3 regions of the Candidatus Protofrankia californiensis genome follow, and region 1 is predicted to be linked to each of the others. Evidence: riboswitches for the same ligand, from Rfam matches in the RefSeq annotation. Region 1 holds a riboswitch; each other region holds the start of a gene.

Region 1 (4,491 bases):
TCAGGCGGGAACTACACCGTCAACACCGGCAACGGTTACTACGGTGCCTACCAGTTCGCCCTGAGCACCTGGCAGGGTCTCGGCTACACGGGGCTGCCCAGCGGCGCCTCTCCAGCCACCCAGGACGAGGCCGCGCTGAGACTGGCTGTCCGATCCGGCTTCGGCCAGTGGCCGATCTGCGGCCAGGGGATGGGCGCCGACCAACTTGCGGCAGACGCCAGCTCGTCCGGCGCGGGGTCGGCGAGCCCGAGCTCGCCGTCCGACTCGACCCGCACCCGACGCTTGGTGGTGCGCCAGAGCGCGGAGAGCCTGTTGGACGCCCCGGACAGCACGTTGTTCACCACCGGGCTGATCCATCAGGTGCGATCGGACGTACGAGCCTGGCAGCTCCAGATGAACGCGCTCGGTTACAAGATCTTGATCGACGGTCGCTACGGCCCCCAGTCGGCTTTTGCGGCCGGCCTTCTGCAGGGTTCGAAGGGCCTGCGGGTGGACGGCATCTGCGGCCCACGGACCCGGGCGGCCACCTTCGCCTGAACGACCCGACAGCCGGCGGCTCACCTGACCGACAGCCGCCGGCTCGCCCGTGGTCAGGCACGCGGCGGATCGCGCTGGAGGACCGCAGACAGCGCGATCACGATCGCTTCGCACTCGAGGTCCCTGCCCGGATCCGAGGTCCCTCCCGGATCGGCGAAGCCCGTCTGAGAGGTCCGGAAGCCGATCCGAGAGGCCCAGGGACCGATCCGGGCGGTCCTGCTCCCCAGAGCACTTGAGAGGTGACAGTCAGCGCAACCAGAAATACGGATAAGACTGAATTTATCACTTTAAGTTATAAAATCTGAAGAAGACGACCCTGTCACAGAGAGGTCCGGATCGCCAGGTAGAGTCACTTGTTCAAGGTGTTTAGCCCATTCGGGTGATAGGAGTCACGTGGGTGTAGTTCATCCGACACCCCGATTTGCTTCGATAGAGCCAGACTCGCTAGAGTTCTTCCCACTCACCGGATCGGTGAGGCCGCCCGGACGGACGCCGAATCCTGTCCCCGTCCGGTACGGCACGATCTACCGCGGAGCCACAAGGACAGGAGCGGGGGAACCAACATCCGGACGTCCGCACACGGAGTCCTTGGGGTAAAGCCGGCAGCGCCCATCAGCGCTACCGGCCGGGCTTGTTCCCGCCCGCACCCGACAGCTCACCTCGTAGGCGACGGGAAGGACCGACCCACATGCCGTCTGGTGGCAGGCACCGCGCCCCGCAGCATCCCTCCACCGTCATGAAGGTCCTGCGTACCACCGGTGCCGTAACAGCACTCGTGGGCAGCGGTCTGGCTGTCACGGCCGCACCCGCAGGTGCCGCAACCGCGGACGACTTCGCCAAGCTCCGTCAGTGCGAGTCCGGCGGCAACTATCGGATCAACACCGGCAACGGCTACTACGGCGCCTACCAGTTCGACACCGGGACCTGGCGCGGTCTGGGTTACTCCGGTCTACCCAGCGACGCGCCGTCGGCGCTCCAGGACGAGGCCGCCTACAAGCTTTACAACTCCCGCGGCTGGTCCCCGTGGCCGTCCTGCGCGGCCAAGATGGGCCTGACCCGCAACGGCCCGGCACCGTCGTCGTCCGCTGGCACGTCCAGTGCCGGTGCGATAGAGCGCGCGATCACTCCGGCACAACCGGCGATGACGCTGGATCGCGCCAAGGCCCTGCTGGACTCGGCGGACTTCACCGGAACGACGCTGTCCAGCGCTCTGTCCGGCGAGGTCCGCCCCGACGCCTATGTCTGGCAGAGCGAGATGCGCCAGAAGAAGTTCATTCTCCAGGTGGACGGACGTTTCGGGCGGGAGTCCCAGGGTCTGGCATCGCTCTACTCCTATCTGACTCGGGTGGACGACGGCAAGGCCGGCGTGGTCGGCAAGAACCTCTGGGACGTCACCGTCACCAACCCAACCGTCCTGTGACACACAAGATGTACATCATGTGATATTTCGTGGCTAAAAGATCACAGGTGATCCGATCGTGTTCCGCCCGGTCGCCGTCCGGTGCTCCACCACCCTCGGACCCCGATCATGTGATGGACCTGCCGGCCCACCCCCTCCCGGCAGGTCCATCGCCTGACGGATTCCCCCGCAGGCCGAACGTGAAGCCGATCGGACCGGGCAGGATGGACCCCATGACAACCTCATCCGGACGATCGGACCTGCTCGGCGGCCCGCCGCCAACGAAGCTCACCCTCGATCCCGCCGCAGCAAAGGCGCTGGGTACCGGCGAGGACCCGGAGACGGTCGCAGGGCGTTTCCCCGACTCCAGTCTCGCCTGGGCAACGCTTGCCGAACGCTCTTTCGATGCCGGCAACCCGGTGGCCAGCTATGCCTATGCCAGGACCGGGTACCACCGTGGCCTCGATCAGCTACGCCGCGCGGGCTGGCGAGGACACGGGCCGATTCCCTGGTCCCACGAACCCAACCGGGGCTTCCTTCGAGCACTCGCGGCACTGGGCCGCGCAGCCAGCGCAATCGGCGAGACCGAGGAGGCCACCCGCTGTCGTGACTTCCTCGCCGACAGCGACCCCGAAGTGGCCGACATCCTGGGAGTCAAGGACATCTGAGCCGCTCGCGAACGGCACGCCACCCCGCCGGAACACCCGTGGCTTGCCGGCAGCCTACTAGCATCCGACGTAAGTTACAGATGATGTAAGTAGCACGCGACGTGAGTAGAGGCGGATGGCGTTCGTCAATCGCACCGAAGAGCTTGCAGCGCTGGAACGCTGGTGGGCCTCGACCGACCCACGGCCAGCAGTGGTATGGGGACGGCGCAGAGTCGGCAAGACCGCCCTGCTACACCGCTTCGCCGCCGGACGGCGGTCGGTTTTCCACACTGGTGCCGGCCGCGCGGCCTCGGGCGAGCTGGCGCAGTTGTCCCGCCAGGTCGTGGACGGCGTCCCCGGGCGGTTCCGGGACCTGCTCGCGCGCCCATACTCCGATTGGGACGACGCACTCGACGACCTGGCCGCGACAGCGGAGCACGAGCCGCTTCTCGTCGTCCTGGACGAGTTCCCGGAGATTGTCGCAACCTCACCGGATCTTCCAGGAGTGCTGCGGGCCTTCCTCGACCGCGCCGCGGGTAGGACCAAGTTGCGGCTGCTGCTGTGCGGGTCGGCGGTGCGGCACATGACCGCGCTACAGGAACAGCGGGCGCCGCTCTACGGCCGATTCGACCTGTCGCTGTCGCTGCATCCCTTCCGCCCGAACGAGGCCGCGTTGATGCTGCCCGGGCTCACGCCGGCCGACCGGGCATTCGTGTACGGGTTGGTCGGCGGGGTACCGCTGTACCTGTCGTGGTGGGATCAGGATGCGGGCATCACCGACAACCTGCTGCGGCTGGCCTGCCGACCCGGCGCATCCCTGCTCACAGAGGGACAGCTTGTGCTGGCGACCGAAGTGGAGCACGGCGAACATCCGGCGGCGGTACTACACGCCATCGCCTCGGGCCGTACGCAGTACAACGAGATTAAGGACTACATCCGGGCCGAACCGGCGCGCACCCTGGACCGGCTCATCGAACTACGGCTCGTTGAGCGAATCATGCCAGTGACCGACACTCCTCGCAGCCGGCGCCGTGTCTACCGGATCGCCGACAACTTTCTCGCCTTCTATCTCGGAATACTTTCCCGGTTCCGCCCCGAGATCGACCGCGGTCTCGGGGAAGCACTGCTACCCGTGCTGCTCAAAAGCCTTGACGACCATTTCGGCGCTCCCTGGGAGGAGTCGTTCCGGGAGCATCTGCGACGGCTGGCCGTCGCGGGTTCGCTGGGACCGGACATCGTCGCGGTCGGACCCTACTGGGGCACCGGCGGCCGGGACGAGATCGACGCGGTCGTACTGGCCGGCCGAGACCGACATCCTGTGCTTGCCGGGGAGGCGAAGTGGACGCGAAGCGTCGACGGCCGGCGGCTGGCTGCCGGCCTCCAGGAGAAGATCCGTGCCCTGGGGCCCCACCTGCCCACGGAAGATCATCTGGATGCCGATGGCACCGGACCACAGGACGGTGACGGCCGGCGGGCAACGGAGCGTCCCGGACCGATCCGCCTTGCCATCTGCGCCCGCGAGGAGATCCGCAACCCGCCGACCGGAGCCCTCACCGTCACAGCCGCCGACATCTTCTCCCCGCCGTAACGGCGGCAGGCGGCAACTGTTCTGTTGACATGTTCTGTCGACGAGGACAGCGGATCACGCGGTCGACACTGTCGCTTCTCCTCGCCGTTGCTCTACCCACGGGCTGGAACAATGGATCGTACGGCCGACACCATCCCGATCTACGGGGTCCGCAACCGCGTTGAGAAGAACGGGCCCGCGATCCGTGATGCGCTCCGTCCAGACGATCGCGACATGTTCGTGACGGAACTGCGGATCGCGCTGGCAGAGGCCGACAACACCCTCAACCTCGACCCGGTGACCGCAGTGATCGACAAGTGGTGGGGGCAGGCGGTGCTCAC
Region 2 (4,627 bases), on a different contig from region 1:
ACGTGCAGTACCTGCGTGATGTTGTTCGCTACGTCTCGCAGGAGCGGTCGAAGATCGACCCGTCCCGGATCTACATCTGGGGTGCTGGTGAGGGTGGGCACGCGGCCCTCCTGGCTGCCTGTGCAGCGCTCGGCAGCGGCCAGAAGTTCGCCGCCGTCGGGGTGGTGGGGCCGGTCGGGCAGGCCCAGAGCTGCCCACCAGAGGTTCATGTCCGGCATGTCGAAGAGACGACATGGAACGAGAGCACCACTCGTGATCTGTGGGACTTCTCCAGGGACTTCAAGCTTTAGTCAAGCCGAATGTCCGGTCGTCTGTTGTTGCTGAAGAGAAGTTCCCCAGTGGGCCTGAGTCTCCGGCGGCACACCCGGCCGGCGGGACGATGTCGACTCCCGCCGGCCGGCCGCACTGTGGGGGGGGTGCAGTACGACCGGCCAGCGGAAGCCTGTTGTTCCGCCGGACTTTCCGAGCTGGGGGGGTTGGCTCGGTCCGGCCAGCGGAAGTCATTATCGTGGGGTGCGGGGTGCCACCAGGTCGACGTTGACTCCGACAACGTCGACCTGGTGGCAGGGTTCGTGCGCAACCGGAGGGGGAGGCTGCGCAGGAACCCGCTTGTGGATTGTTTATGAGGCCGTAACCGCTACGCCTGGCGGCGTGCTGATGGCCGGATGTCGACGCGGGCTGGTCAGATCAGCTAGACGACCCGGCCAACGGAATACGACGTGGTGTGGATAACTCTCAGTGAGACGACGTCGCCGGACTTCGGCGCCACCCACATCTTACCATTACCGGCATAAATACCAACATGGTAGATATTACCCGGTGAACCGTAGAAAATCAGGTCACCGACCTGCTTGTTGAACTGTGATACCCGGGTGGTCGCCTGGTACTGCGCCTCGGCCGTGCGGGGGAGGTTGCGTCCCAGCTGCTTGAAGATGTACTGGACCAGGCCTGAGCAGTCGAAGGAGTAGGGGCCTTCCGCACCGTAGACGTAGGGCTTGCCGGCCTGCTGCGCCGCGAGATATACAGCCCGTTCACCAAACGAGCTGGCCGCTCCGATCGCGCTCGAGATAGCAGCGTCCGGTGACGGATTGGTGCCGAAGATCTGAGAGCCGCTACGGGTGGTCGCCTGGGAAACCCGCGCCGGAGGTGCGGGTACGAAATTGGGGACCACGGTCAGCGTACCGACATTGGTCGACCGTGTTGACCGCAGGGCGTCGGTTCCGTCGAAGATAGCGGTGATCTGCGTGGTGGTGAGAACCTTGGCTGTATAGCTCGTGAAGCCCTGGTCGTTGGTGTAAAGGTGTTTGAAGGTCGCCCATCCGTCCGGCAGCTTCACCTGGACCTTGACGAGTTGATTGGCCAGTGGCGCGTGGGTGGTCTCGTCCTCGAGTGAAAATCCCATCTCCACCGGCCGATCGGCTTTAACCGAAACGTCCGGATTCGTGACTCTGAGCACGGCCCCCGACTTGGGGCGCAGGTCGGTCTGGTTGAGTACCTGGCTGGCGATCGACCCTGGGCTGGTCGCAGACGTCGGGTTGATGACGGAGGTGCGCAGGTTGGCAAGAGAGGCCTGACTTCCGAACTGAGCTCCGAGCGTTATCGGAGAGGTGACGGAAGCCTCGTCGGGACCCGAGTCGGTCGGGGCACATCCGGCCAGGGCAACTCCGGACACCGCAACCGTGCCGGTGGTCATCGCGGCGACCGCGGCCCGGGCTCGCGAGCGACCTGCTCCGGACTGTGATACTGGTGCGCGGTGCCGGCCACGTGTCGGGCGCTCAACGTGCCGGTCGACCTGGTGCCGGCGGGATGACGGCGAAGCCGTCTGCGACGAACGTGACCATGGTTCTGGATCAAGCTGCACATCATGCGCAGACAAGGCTGTGATCCTTCCCGTTCGCCTGCGAGGTGAGCTGTCGGGTTCGGGCTGGGCTGCCCGGTGGGTCACGCGACCATCGCGCTGCGCACTTCACCCCGAGGACGACACCGCGGCTCGGTGCCGTCCGGTGGAGGATGGGTCCCCCGCTCCTGCCCTGGTGACGACTCGGAGGGAACACCGGGACCGTGGGCAGGATTCGGCATTTCGGTCCGGTGTGTCGTGACGTCGGCGCGAGACTAGTTCATAAGGATGGCGCTAGTAAACACTAGTCCCTCACAACTACGGCGAGTAGCTGTATGAAGTGCCATACCCGGCTCTTCCTCGTCCTCCTTCACCGACTGGCTCGCCGCCGTGCATGACCTGCTGGTTCGTGACTTTTGGTCCCTCGGCTGACGCTCCGTGTTCCGTGACTTGCAGGATGCGGAGGATGACATTACGCCATAGTGGCGGCAGTCGGTCGACGGGGGGTCTTTGAGTACTTCTAGTAGATGTCTCACTACTTTGAGTAGCAAACGTTGGTGTGAACTGAAGAGATTTTCATCCTGTTCATCACGGTTGTCCGGTTGAGTTGTTCCAGATTGTCGGCCTCCTGACGGGTTGAGGAGTCTGGCGTCGTACGCTGACAGCGCCTCGTCTGTTCACTCACGTGACCAAGGTGGTGCGGCTAGTGATCAAGAACCGTTCGGCGCTCCCTGGAGAGACAGTCGCTATGACGCAGTCCGCACCGGATGGGCGTACCGCACTCCGACCGGATGCACCTGCCCGGCGGTCACGTCCACAACGCGCGGACGTCGTCGTGATCGGTGCGGGTGTCGCGGGTCTCGTAGCCGCGGTCATACTGGCTCGTCGCGGTGTCGACACGCTTGTGCTTGAGTGCGCCAGCCGGGCGAGGGTGGAAAGTCGCCCACGTGCCGGGTTACTCGGACCAGGAGCGGTGGACGTCCTGGAGCGCAATGGGCTTGCCGACGGCCTGAGGGCTGAGGGTGCCCCGCACCACAACTGTGAGTTTAGGCATCGTCGCCGAGCGTTCGTTGTTGAGTATGCTCGGCACGCGGGCGGACGCCATCACGTTGTCTACCCACAGCAGAAGCTTGTCGCCGGCCTGGTCGCCGCCTACCTTGCCGCAGGTGGCGTCATCGAGTTCGATGCCACTGACGTGACATTGGACGCGCTCACCTCCGACCACCCTACCGTGTCCTTCGTCGCAGCCGACGGGCAGCGGCGGACCGTGGAAAGCCGTTTCATCGCGGGTTGCGACGGTCATCATGGTGTTTCCCGCCGGTCGATTCCCGAGGGCGCGTTGCGCAACACCCGACAGCATGGCAGCCCATGGGCATGGCTTGCGGTCCTTGCTGCAGTCGCTCCATCTACCGATAAGATCATTTATGGGATCAGTCCGCAGGGGTTCGCCGGCCACATGCTGCGCGACCACCGGACGAGTCGCTTCTATTTACAGGTCGAGGCCGCAACCGACGCAGCGGACTGGCCATCCGAGCGGATCTGGGAGGAGCTGCACACCCGCCTCGCCGTGGACGCCGACTGGAAACTGGCGGAAGGGCCGTTGCTCGAACCGCCGAACGTCATCACGATGGACTCACTCTTCTACGAACCGATGCGGTTGGGACGTCTCCTACTCGCCGGGGACGCCTCGCGGCGAGTGCCGCCGGCGGCGGCCAAAGGCGCCGGGCTTGCCATCGCCGATGGTGAGACGCTCGCGCTGGCGGTAGCGGCAGCCCTTCACAATTCGGACGAACGACCGTTGGACGCCTACTCCGAGGTGTGCCAGGCTCGGGCCTGGCTGGCGCAGGAAGCGTCGACCAAACTGCTGCAGATGGTGAACGTCGAGCTCTCCGACTCGTTCGCCCGGCGCTTGCAGGACGTTCGCTTGGACCGTCTCCGGACGTCACCGGTCGCTGCCGCCGAATTCGCGGAACAATACCTATCCCCCGTCTAGACCTATCCCCCGTCTGGCGCCTTCGGCGCGAGACGGGGACCCCTATCTCTATGGTGGGCCGCCGTTGTTACGGATGGCGCGTGTGGGGTGGCCGGCGGGAGAGTAGGCCAGCGGTCTGCAGGACGTGGAGTTCGATCGCGAGTTCGTGGACCTCTGGCGACAGAGAGCGATGGCTGACGGCCAGGGCGTCTACAGCGGTCTGCGCGCGTTCCGCGAGATTGTCCAAGGCGCGCTGGTGTGTACGCATCTGGGCGCGTTCGTCCTGAATCGCACGAAGGGTGTCTTCCTGCCACTGCCGGGCGCGCATCAGGTGCTCGCCGGCGTCCGCGGCCTGCCGTTCGGCGTCTTCCAGGCGTCCAAGAAGTTGATCGAGCTGTTCCAGTCTTATTGCCAGTTCTGCAACAAGATCATTACGGACCGTATCCATCGGTTGTGTCATCGGACCGCGTCGCCTTCGTCCTGGATATGAAGGACGACGGCGACGCGGCCGCCGGCGTCGAAGGTATGGCCGTGAGTGGAGGGCCGTTGCCGCCTGCCGCCGAGCGATGGTCGGGAGGGCCGCGCAAGGACGGGTCTCCCGTGAAAGCCCGACACAGTTCATCACGGTAGCCGACGCCGTGGTCCTCGTGAATCCCGCTGCCGGATGCTATGCCGTGGAACAACCGGTAAAAATACGATCAAATCGTACAGTTGGTTGTGTGGATAGCCGTGCTGGATGCGGCTACAGGCCCGATCGGTCGCATTCCCTCCCCTCCCCTCCGTGTCGCTGGGCAGGTGCTCGCGGCTCGGGCGGGGTT
Region 3 (4,627 bases), on a different contig from region 1:
CGCCCTGCGACTGTCCGCGCTGATGGAGCTCCCCGTCATCCACGTGTTCACCCATGACTCCATCGGGGTCGGGGAGGACGGGCCGACGCACCAGCCGGTCGAGCAACTCGCCTCGCTGCGGGCCATCCCCGGCCTGCTGGTGATCCGTCCCTGCGACGCCAACGAGGTTGCGCAGGCGTGGCGGGTCGTCATGGGTCTGCGGCGGGAGCCGGCCGCGCTCATCCTGAGCCGGCAGGCGTTGCCGACGCTGGACCGGACCCGTTACGCTGCCGCGTCCGGGCTTGCCCGTGGGGGCTACGTCCTCGCCGATGCCCCCGACGGCGATCCCGAGATGATCCTGATCGGCACCGGCAGTGAGGTGCACCTGGCCCTGGCCGCCTACGAGGAGCTGACCGCGCAGGGTGTGCGCGCCCGCGTGGTCAGTCTGCCGTGCTGGGAGCTGTTCGACCGGCAACCCGCGCAGTACCGCGACCAGGTGCTGCCACCGTCGGTCCGCGCGCGCGTCGTGGTCGAACAGGCCTCCACGCTCGGATGGGAACGGTACGCGGGCACCGACGGGGCGATCATCGGTATGCAGACCTTCGGCGCGTCCGCCCCGCTACGGGCGTTGCAGACCAAGTTCGGGTTCACTTCGCAGGCGGTCGTCAGCGTCGCCAAGCAGTGCCTTGCCGCCGTCCACACGTTCCGCGATCCGGCGTAGATCTCAGGGCCACGAGCGCGAAAAGCATGATCGCGTTTCCGGTGGCCTGCCGGCCACCGGGGCACGCCGCGCTGGGAGCCGGTCAGATGGTTGACGAGTCGCCCCTGGCCGGCTCCGGGCGTTTCCTCGATCACTTCTTGTCGATCATTGTTGTGGTTCGCGTGTCGGCTTGACCTGACCATGCGCAACTGGGAGTGTGAGTAAACCTCATGGTTGGGGGGTGTTGGAGCTAAGCTGGCACAGAGGTTCTCTACAGGGGTAGACGTGGTGGGTACTGGTAGGATTTTGCGTTTCGACGGAATTCGTGGCTACGGTTTTATAGCGCCCGATGCCGGTGGCGACGATATTTTCATACACGCGAACGATCTTCAGGATGAGAAACACCTGTTCCAGCCCGGAACGCTGGTGGAGTTCGAGGCGGAGGAAAGCGACAGGGGCCCGAAGGCGTCGGTTGTCCGCCTTGTCCGTCGGGTTCCGGCCCGCCCGTTGCTGTCGCATTCCGAAAGCACGAACGTCGGGCGCTCGGGTACTGACGACGACGAGATGTGCGACGTCCTCACTATCGGGGAGTTCCGGCACCTGCTGACAGAGACGCTTATCGAATCGGTACCGACCCTGACCGGCAGTCAAATACACCAGATACGGCAGCGGCTTACCAGCCTCGCACAGGCGCGTGGCTGGGTCGAATCCTGATCGGTTCGAACGGCGCTGGTACCGGCGAAGGCGGTGATCTCCCGCTTCGCGGTGATCCACGTGCGCTACTGACCACGCTGTGCGCACGGGTTGATTCGTAATGCTGTATCCGCGTGCTCGCCCGTCTGCTCGTCCGCAGACGGGCACGCCGGTAGGTAAGCCGATGGATACCGCGGTTTCATATTTTCGCTTTTGATCTGTATTGATCTCGATCCATATGGGTGTTCCGGCCGCAACGGCCCACCGGCGCCCGCCCTGCCGGGATCCTGAAGCTGCCCGCCGGGGGAGGCGGGATACCCCGTGGACGGATATCCGTGGACGCGGGCCCGCGCGGGACCGGATCGCACGGTGGCAGAGGAACACGGTGGCAGAGAAAAATGTCGTTGCCGGTCTGCGCCGGGTGCTTCACGATACGCACCGGAGGACTCCGGCAATGGTGCGCAGCCCCGCCACGCTGCGGCTCACCGGTGTCGTCCTGGCAGCTGCCCTGAGACGGCTTGTGCAAATGATACGCAGGGTAAGCATTTTGCGCCGACATGCCGAGAAAACTGCTACTTGCGACTACCGAAAGTAGTTCGCTACGTTGGCCGAGCTCTCAACGGCACCGGACCACACGCCGAGTTCTGTCCATGGTCCGGCGTCTCCAACTAGTAATCGCCAGGACAGAAGCGGGGGACCCACCTTCCGCCGGATGTCGCCACCGCGGCGCCGTCCTTGGGGTGAAGTCGGCTGCGCGTTCCCGCGCGCCGACCGGGCTTCCCGGCCCGAACCCGACAGCTAACCTCGCAGGCGTATGGGAAGGATCATCGTTGCCTGCATATCAGGTGAATTCAGGTTCGGCTGCCGTAAAACATCCCAGGCGGGGTCGTCATCGCGCGCGGACGACCCGGTCCACCCTTGGCCGGATATCGGCACGTACGGCGGTTGCCGCCGCGGCCACCGGAACCGTGGCCCTCTCCGGTCTGGCCGCCCCGGCCTGGGCGAACGACCGGGGGCTGGAGGCCAACGGGGCCAACGGGGCCAACGGGGTCAACGGGGCAGGCTGGGCCGACGCCGCCACGACCACTGTGGCCGGTGTCCGACCGGCCACCTTCACGATCACTCCGGCCACCTGGTCGGCGACCTCGTCGCCGGCTGCCGCCACGGGGGCGGTGTCGGCGCAACCGGTGAGTTTTTCGACGTCCTCCAGCAGCTTCGGGGCGAAGGTCGTCTATCTGGCGTCGAAGCAGGCTGGCAAGCCGTATGTGTGGGGCGCCGAGGGCCCGCGGGCATTCGACTGCTCCGGCCTCGTCCGCTACGTCTACAAACAGCTCGGCCGCAGTATTCCGCGGGTGTCCAATGCCCAGTACGGTGCCTCCCAGAAAATACCGAAGAGTGCCAAGCAGCCCGGTGACCTCATCTTTTTCGGTCGGCCGGGAAGTATCCATCACGTGGGGATCTACGCGGGGAACGGAATGATGTGGGCCGCCCCGCACAGCGGAGCCGTGGTCAGGCTCCAGAAGGTCTACACCAACAACTACCTGGTAGGTCGTATCAGGTGAGACCGCTGCCCCGGGTGAGCAGTCCCGGGCATTTTGTCACCCCGAACCGGTAACGCAGGGAATTGCGAACCGGTAACGCCGTGAGTTGTTTTTCTGTCGGTATCCGGCAGCCATTTCCTGAGCCCCGAACGAGTCCTGTAGCGGACGTCGAGAAAGCACGTCACCTTCGGTTCGCATGGCCCGAAATAATGGCCTGAACGAATGGTTCGCATGGCCTGAAAAGTTGGCCTGAACAGTTGGCCTGAACGGTGCCTGCCCGTCGTCCGGAACAAGGCTGGACGACCCTGGTGACGGCGTGCTCGACGCTGGAAACGGTGTACCGGTACCGCTACCGGAAGAAACAGTACGGGCCGCTTCAACGATACCTTTAGGTGAGATGTCTGAGTATGGCCAAAGGAAAACATAGGAAGCAGAGTCGGTGCACCGGCGCCGCATTAGCAACCACTGTTGGGCTCATCGGAACAGCGGCTGGAATGATGCTGACTGCGGCCCCGGCCGGCGCGAGTCCGGCGTCCGCTTCCGCCATCGTTCCCGACGCGACCATCGCCCGTGTCGGCATGAACGCGGGACTGCCCAGCTGCCAGGGGGTGCCGCTGAGCACCTGGGTGGCGGTGGCTCTCGCGGAGTCCGGTGGCAACGCCAAAGCGCGTAACCCGCGCGGCGAGGACTCCCGCGGACTCTGGCAGATCAACGTGCGGGCCCACGCGAGCTGGCTGGCGGGCCGGAACCTGTTCGATCCGGCCACCAACGCGTGGGCGGCGAAGAAGGTGTGTGAAAGCCAGGGTGTGCGTGCGTGGGGTGCCTACACCAACGGTTCCTACCGCCGCTATCTGACGCGGGGGAATGCTGCCGCGGCCGCTGTGAGCACCCGCCCGACGACCACACGGGTATCACGACCGAGCACTCCGGTCCCGCCTGTCACCGGGATCCACTACACCAACAGGGACTGTTCGGCCCCATCGTCCGGTGGTCAGTCCGGTGTGGCCATAAGAAACGGAAGTCGCCTGCGTACCGAGGTCGTCAGGATACAGCGACGGTTGGCCGACCTCGGATATTCTCTTGCCGTCGACGGGAAATTCGGCCCGCAGACCACCAGGGTGGTGAAGGAATACCAGCGACAGCACGTACTTGCAGTTGACGGTATAGTCGGCGCACGCACTCACGCCCGGCTGTTCCCGTGCGGCTGACGGTTTCGTGTGATTGACAATATGTGATTGAAAATGTGGAATTGACAATTCCGTTGTCCGTGGCCGACCCGTCGTCTGCTCCGGCCCGGCTGACCGGTCGGTCAGCCGGGCCGGAGCAGACGGACAACGGGCACACTGTGTGCCGGCAGGTTTCGCTCGGTTCCCCGGTGGAAGACGAGCGAGTATGCCGCGGCTACGATCAACAGGCTGGGTGCCTCGCCTCGCCCCGCTGTTGGTGCTCATGGCCGTGGTCGCTCTACGTCTGGCCGGTCACGGGAGGTATGTAGTTCTTACGCTGACGGTCGTCAGCCCGATGCTCGCCGCCATTCTCATCGGCCCTCGGATAACCATGGTCTATGCGTTGGCGGCGCTGTTACTGGCCGGCCTGCTCGGAATTCACACGAATCTTTACAACGGCGACTACGGTCGACTTAGGTGAGCGCCAGTTCCTGGGGGACGACGATGACGTCGACGAGTGCGCCGCGCCGCCACACGGTCAGCTCGAG

What was found. A riboswitch is a leader RNA that binds a small molecule or an ion and turns the genes downstream of it on or off. The one in region 1 is predicted to bind cyclic di-AMP.
Region 2: another riboswitch for cyclic di-AMP. It lies ahead of DD1DGNOD_RS25380 (C40 family peptidase); the one in region 1 lies ahead of DD1DGNOD_RS03235 (transglycosylase family protein).
Region 3: another riboswitch for cyclic di-AMP. It lies ahead of DD1DGNOD_RS31210 (C40 family peptidase); the one in region 1 lies ahead of DD1DGNOD_RS03235 (transglycosylase family protein).

Annotation. Positions count from the first base shown of each region.
Region 1 covers NZ_CAAAFT010000058.1:3,749-8,239, reverse strand. The annotation lists gene DD1DGNOD_RS03240 (transglycosylase family protein) at 1-537, shown strand, start outside; cyclic di-AMP (ydaO/yuaA leader) riboswitch at 1,056-1,220, shown strand; gene DD1DGNOD_RS03235 (transglycosylase family protein) at 1,226-1,957, shown strand; gene DD1DGNOD_RS03230 (DUF3151 domain-containing protein) at 2,170-2,604, shown strand; gene DD1DGNOD_RS03225 (ATP-binding protein) at 2,720-4,171, shown strand; partial or broken gene DD1DGNOD_RS03220 (DUF6247 family protein) at 4,283-4,491, shown strand, end outside.
Region 2 covers NZ_CAAAFT010000489.1:26,606-31,232, reverse strand. The annotation lists gene DD1DGNOD_RS25385 (PHB depolymerase family esterase) at 1-290, shown strand, start outside; gene DD1DGNOD_RS25380 (C40 family peptidase) at 692-1,693, opposite strand; cyclic di-AMP (ydaO/yuaA leader) riboswitch at 1,882-2,085, opposite strand; gene DD1DGNOD_RS25375 (4-hydroxybenzoate 3-monooxygenase) at 2,586-3,830, shown strand; gene DD1DGNOD_RS30985 (hypothetical protein) at 3,955-4,299, shown strand.
Region 3 covers NZ_CAAAFT010000278.1:4,009-8,635, reverse strand. The annotation lists partial or broken gene DD1DGNOD_RS29530 (transketolase-like TK C-terminal-containing protein) at 1-700, shown strand, start outside; gene DD1DGNOD_RS27100 (hypothetical protein) at 727-873, shown strand; gene DD1DGNOD_RS15150 (cold-shock protein) at 965-1,393, shown strand; cyclic di-AMP (ydaO/yuaA leader) riboswitch at 2,039-2,200, shown strand; gene DD1DGNOD_RS31210 (C40 family peptidase) at 2,203-2,934, shown strand; gene DD1DGNOD_RS15140 (peptidoglycan-binding protein) at 3,408-4,121, shown strand; gene DD1DGNOD_RS15135 (hypothetical protein) at 4,306-4,560, shown strand; gene DD1DGNOD_RS15130 (S1C family serine protease) at 4,553-4,627, opposite strand, start outside.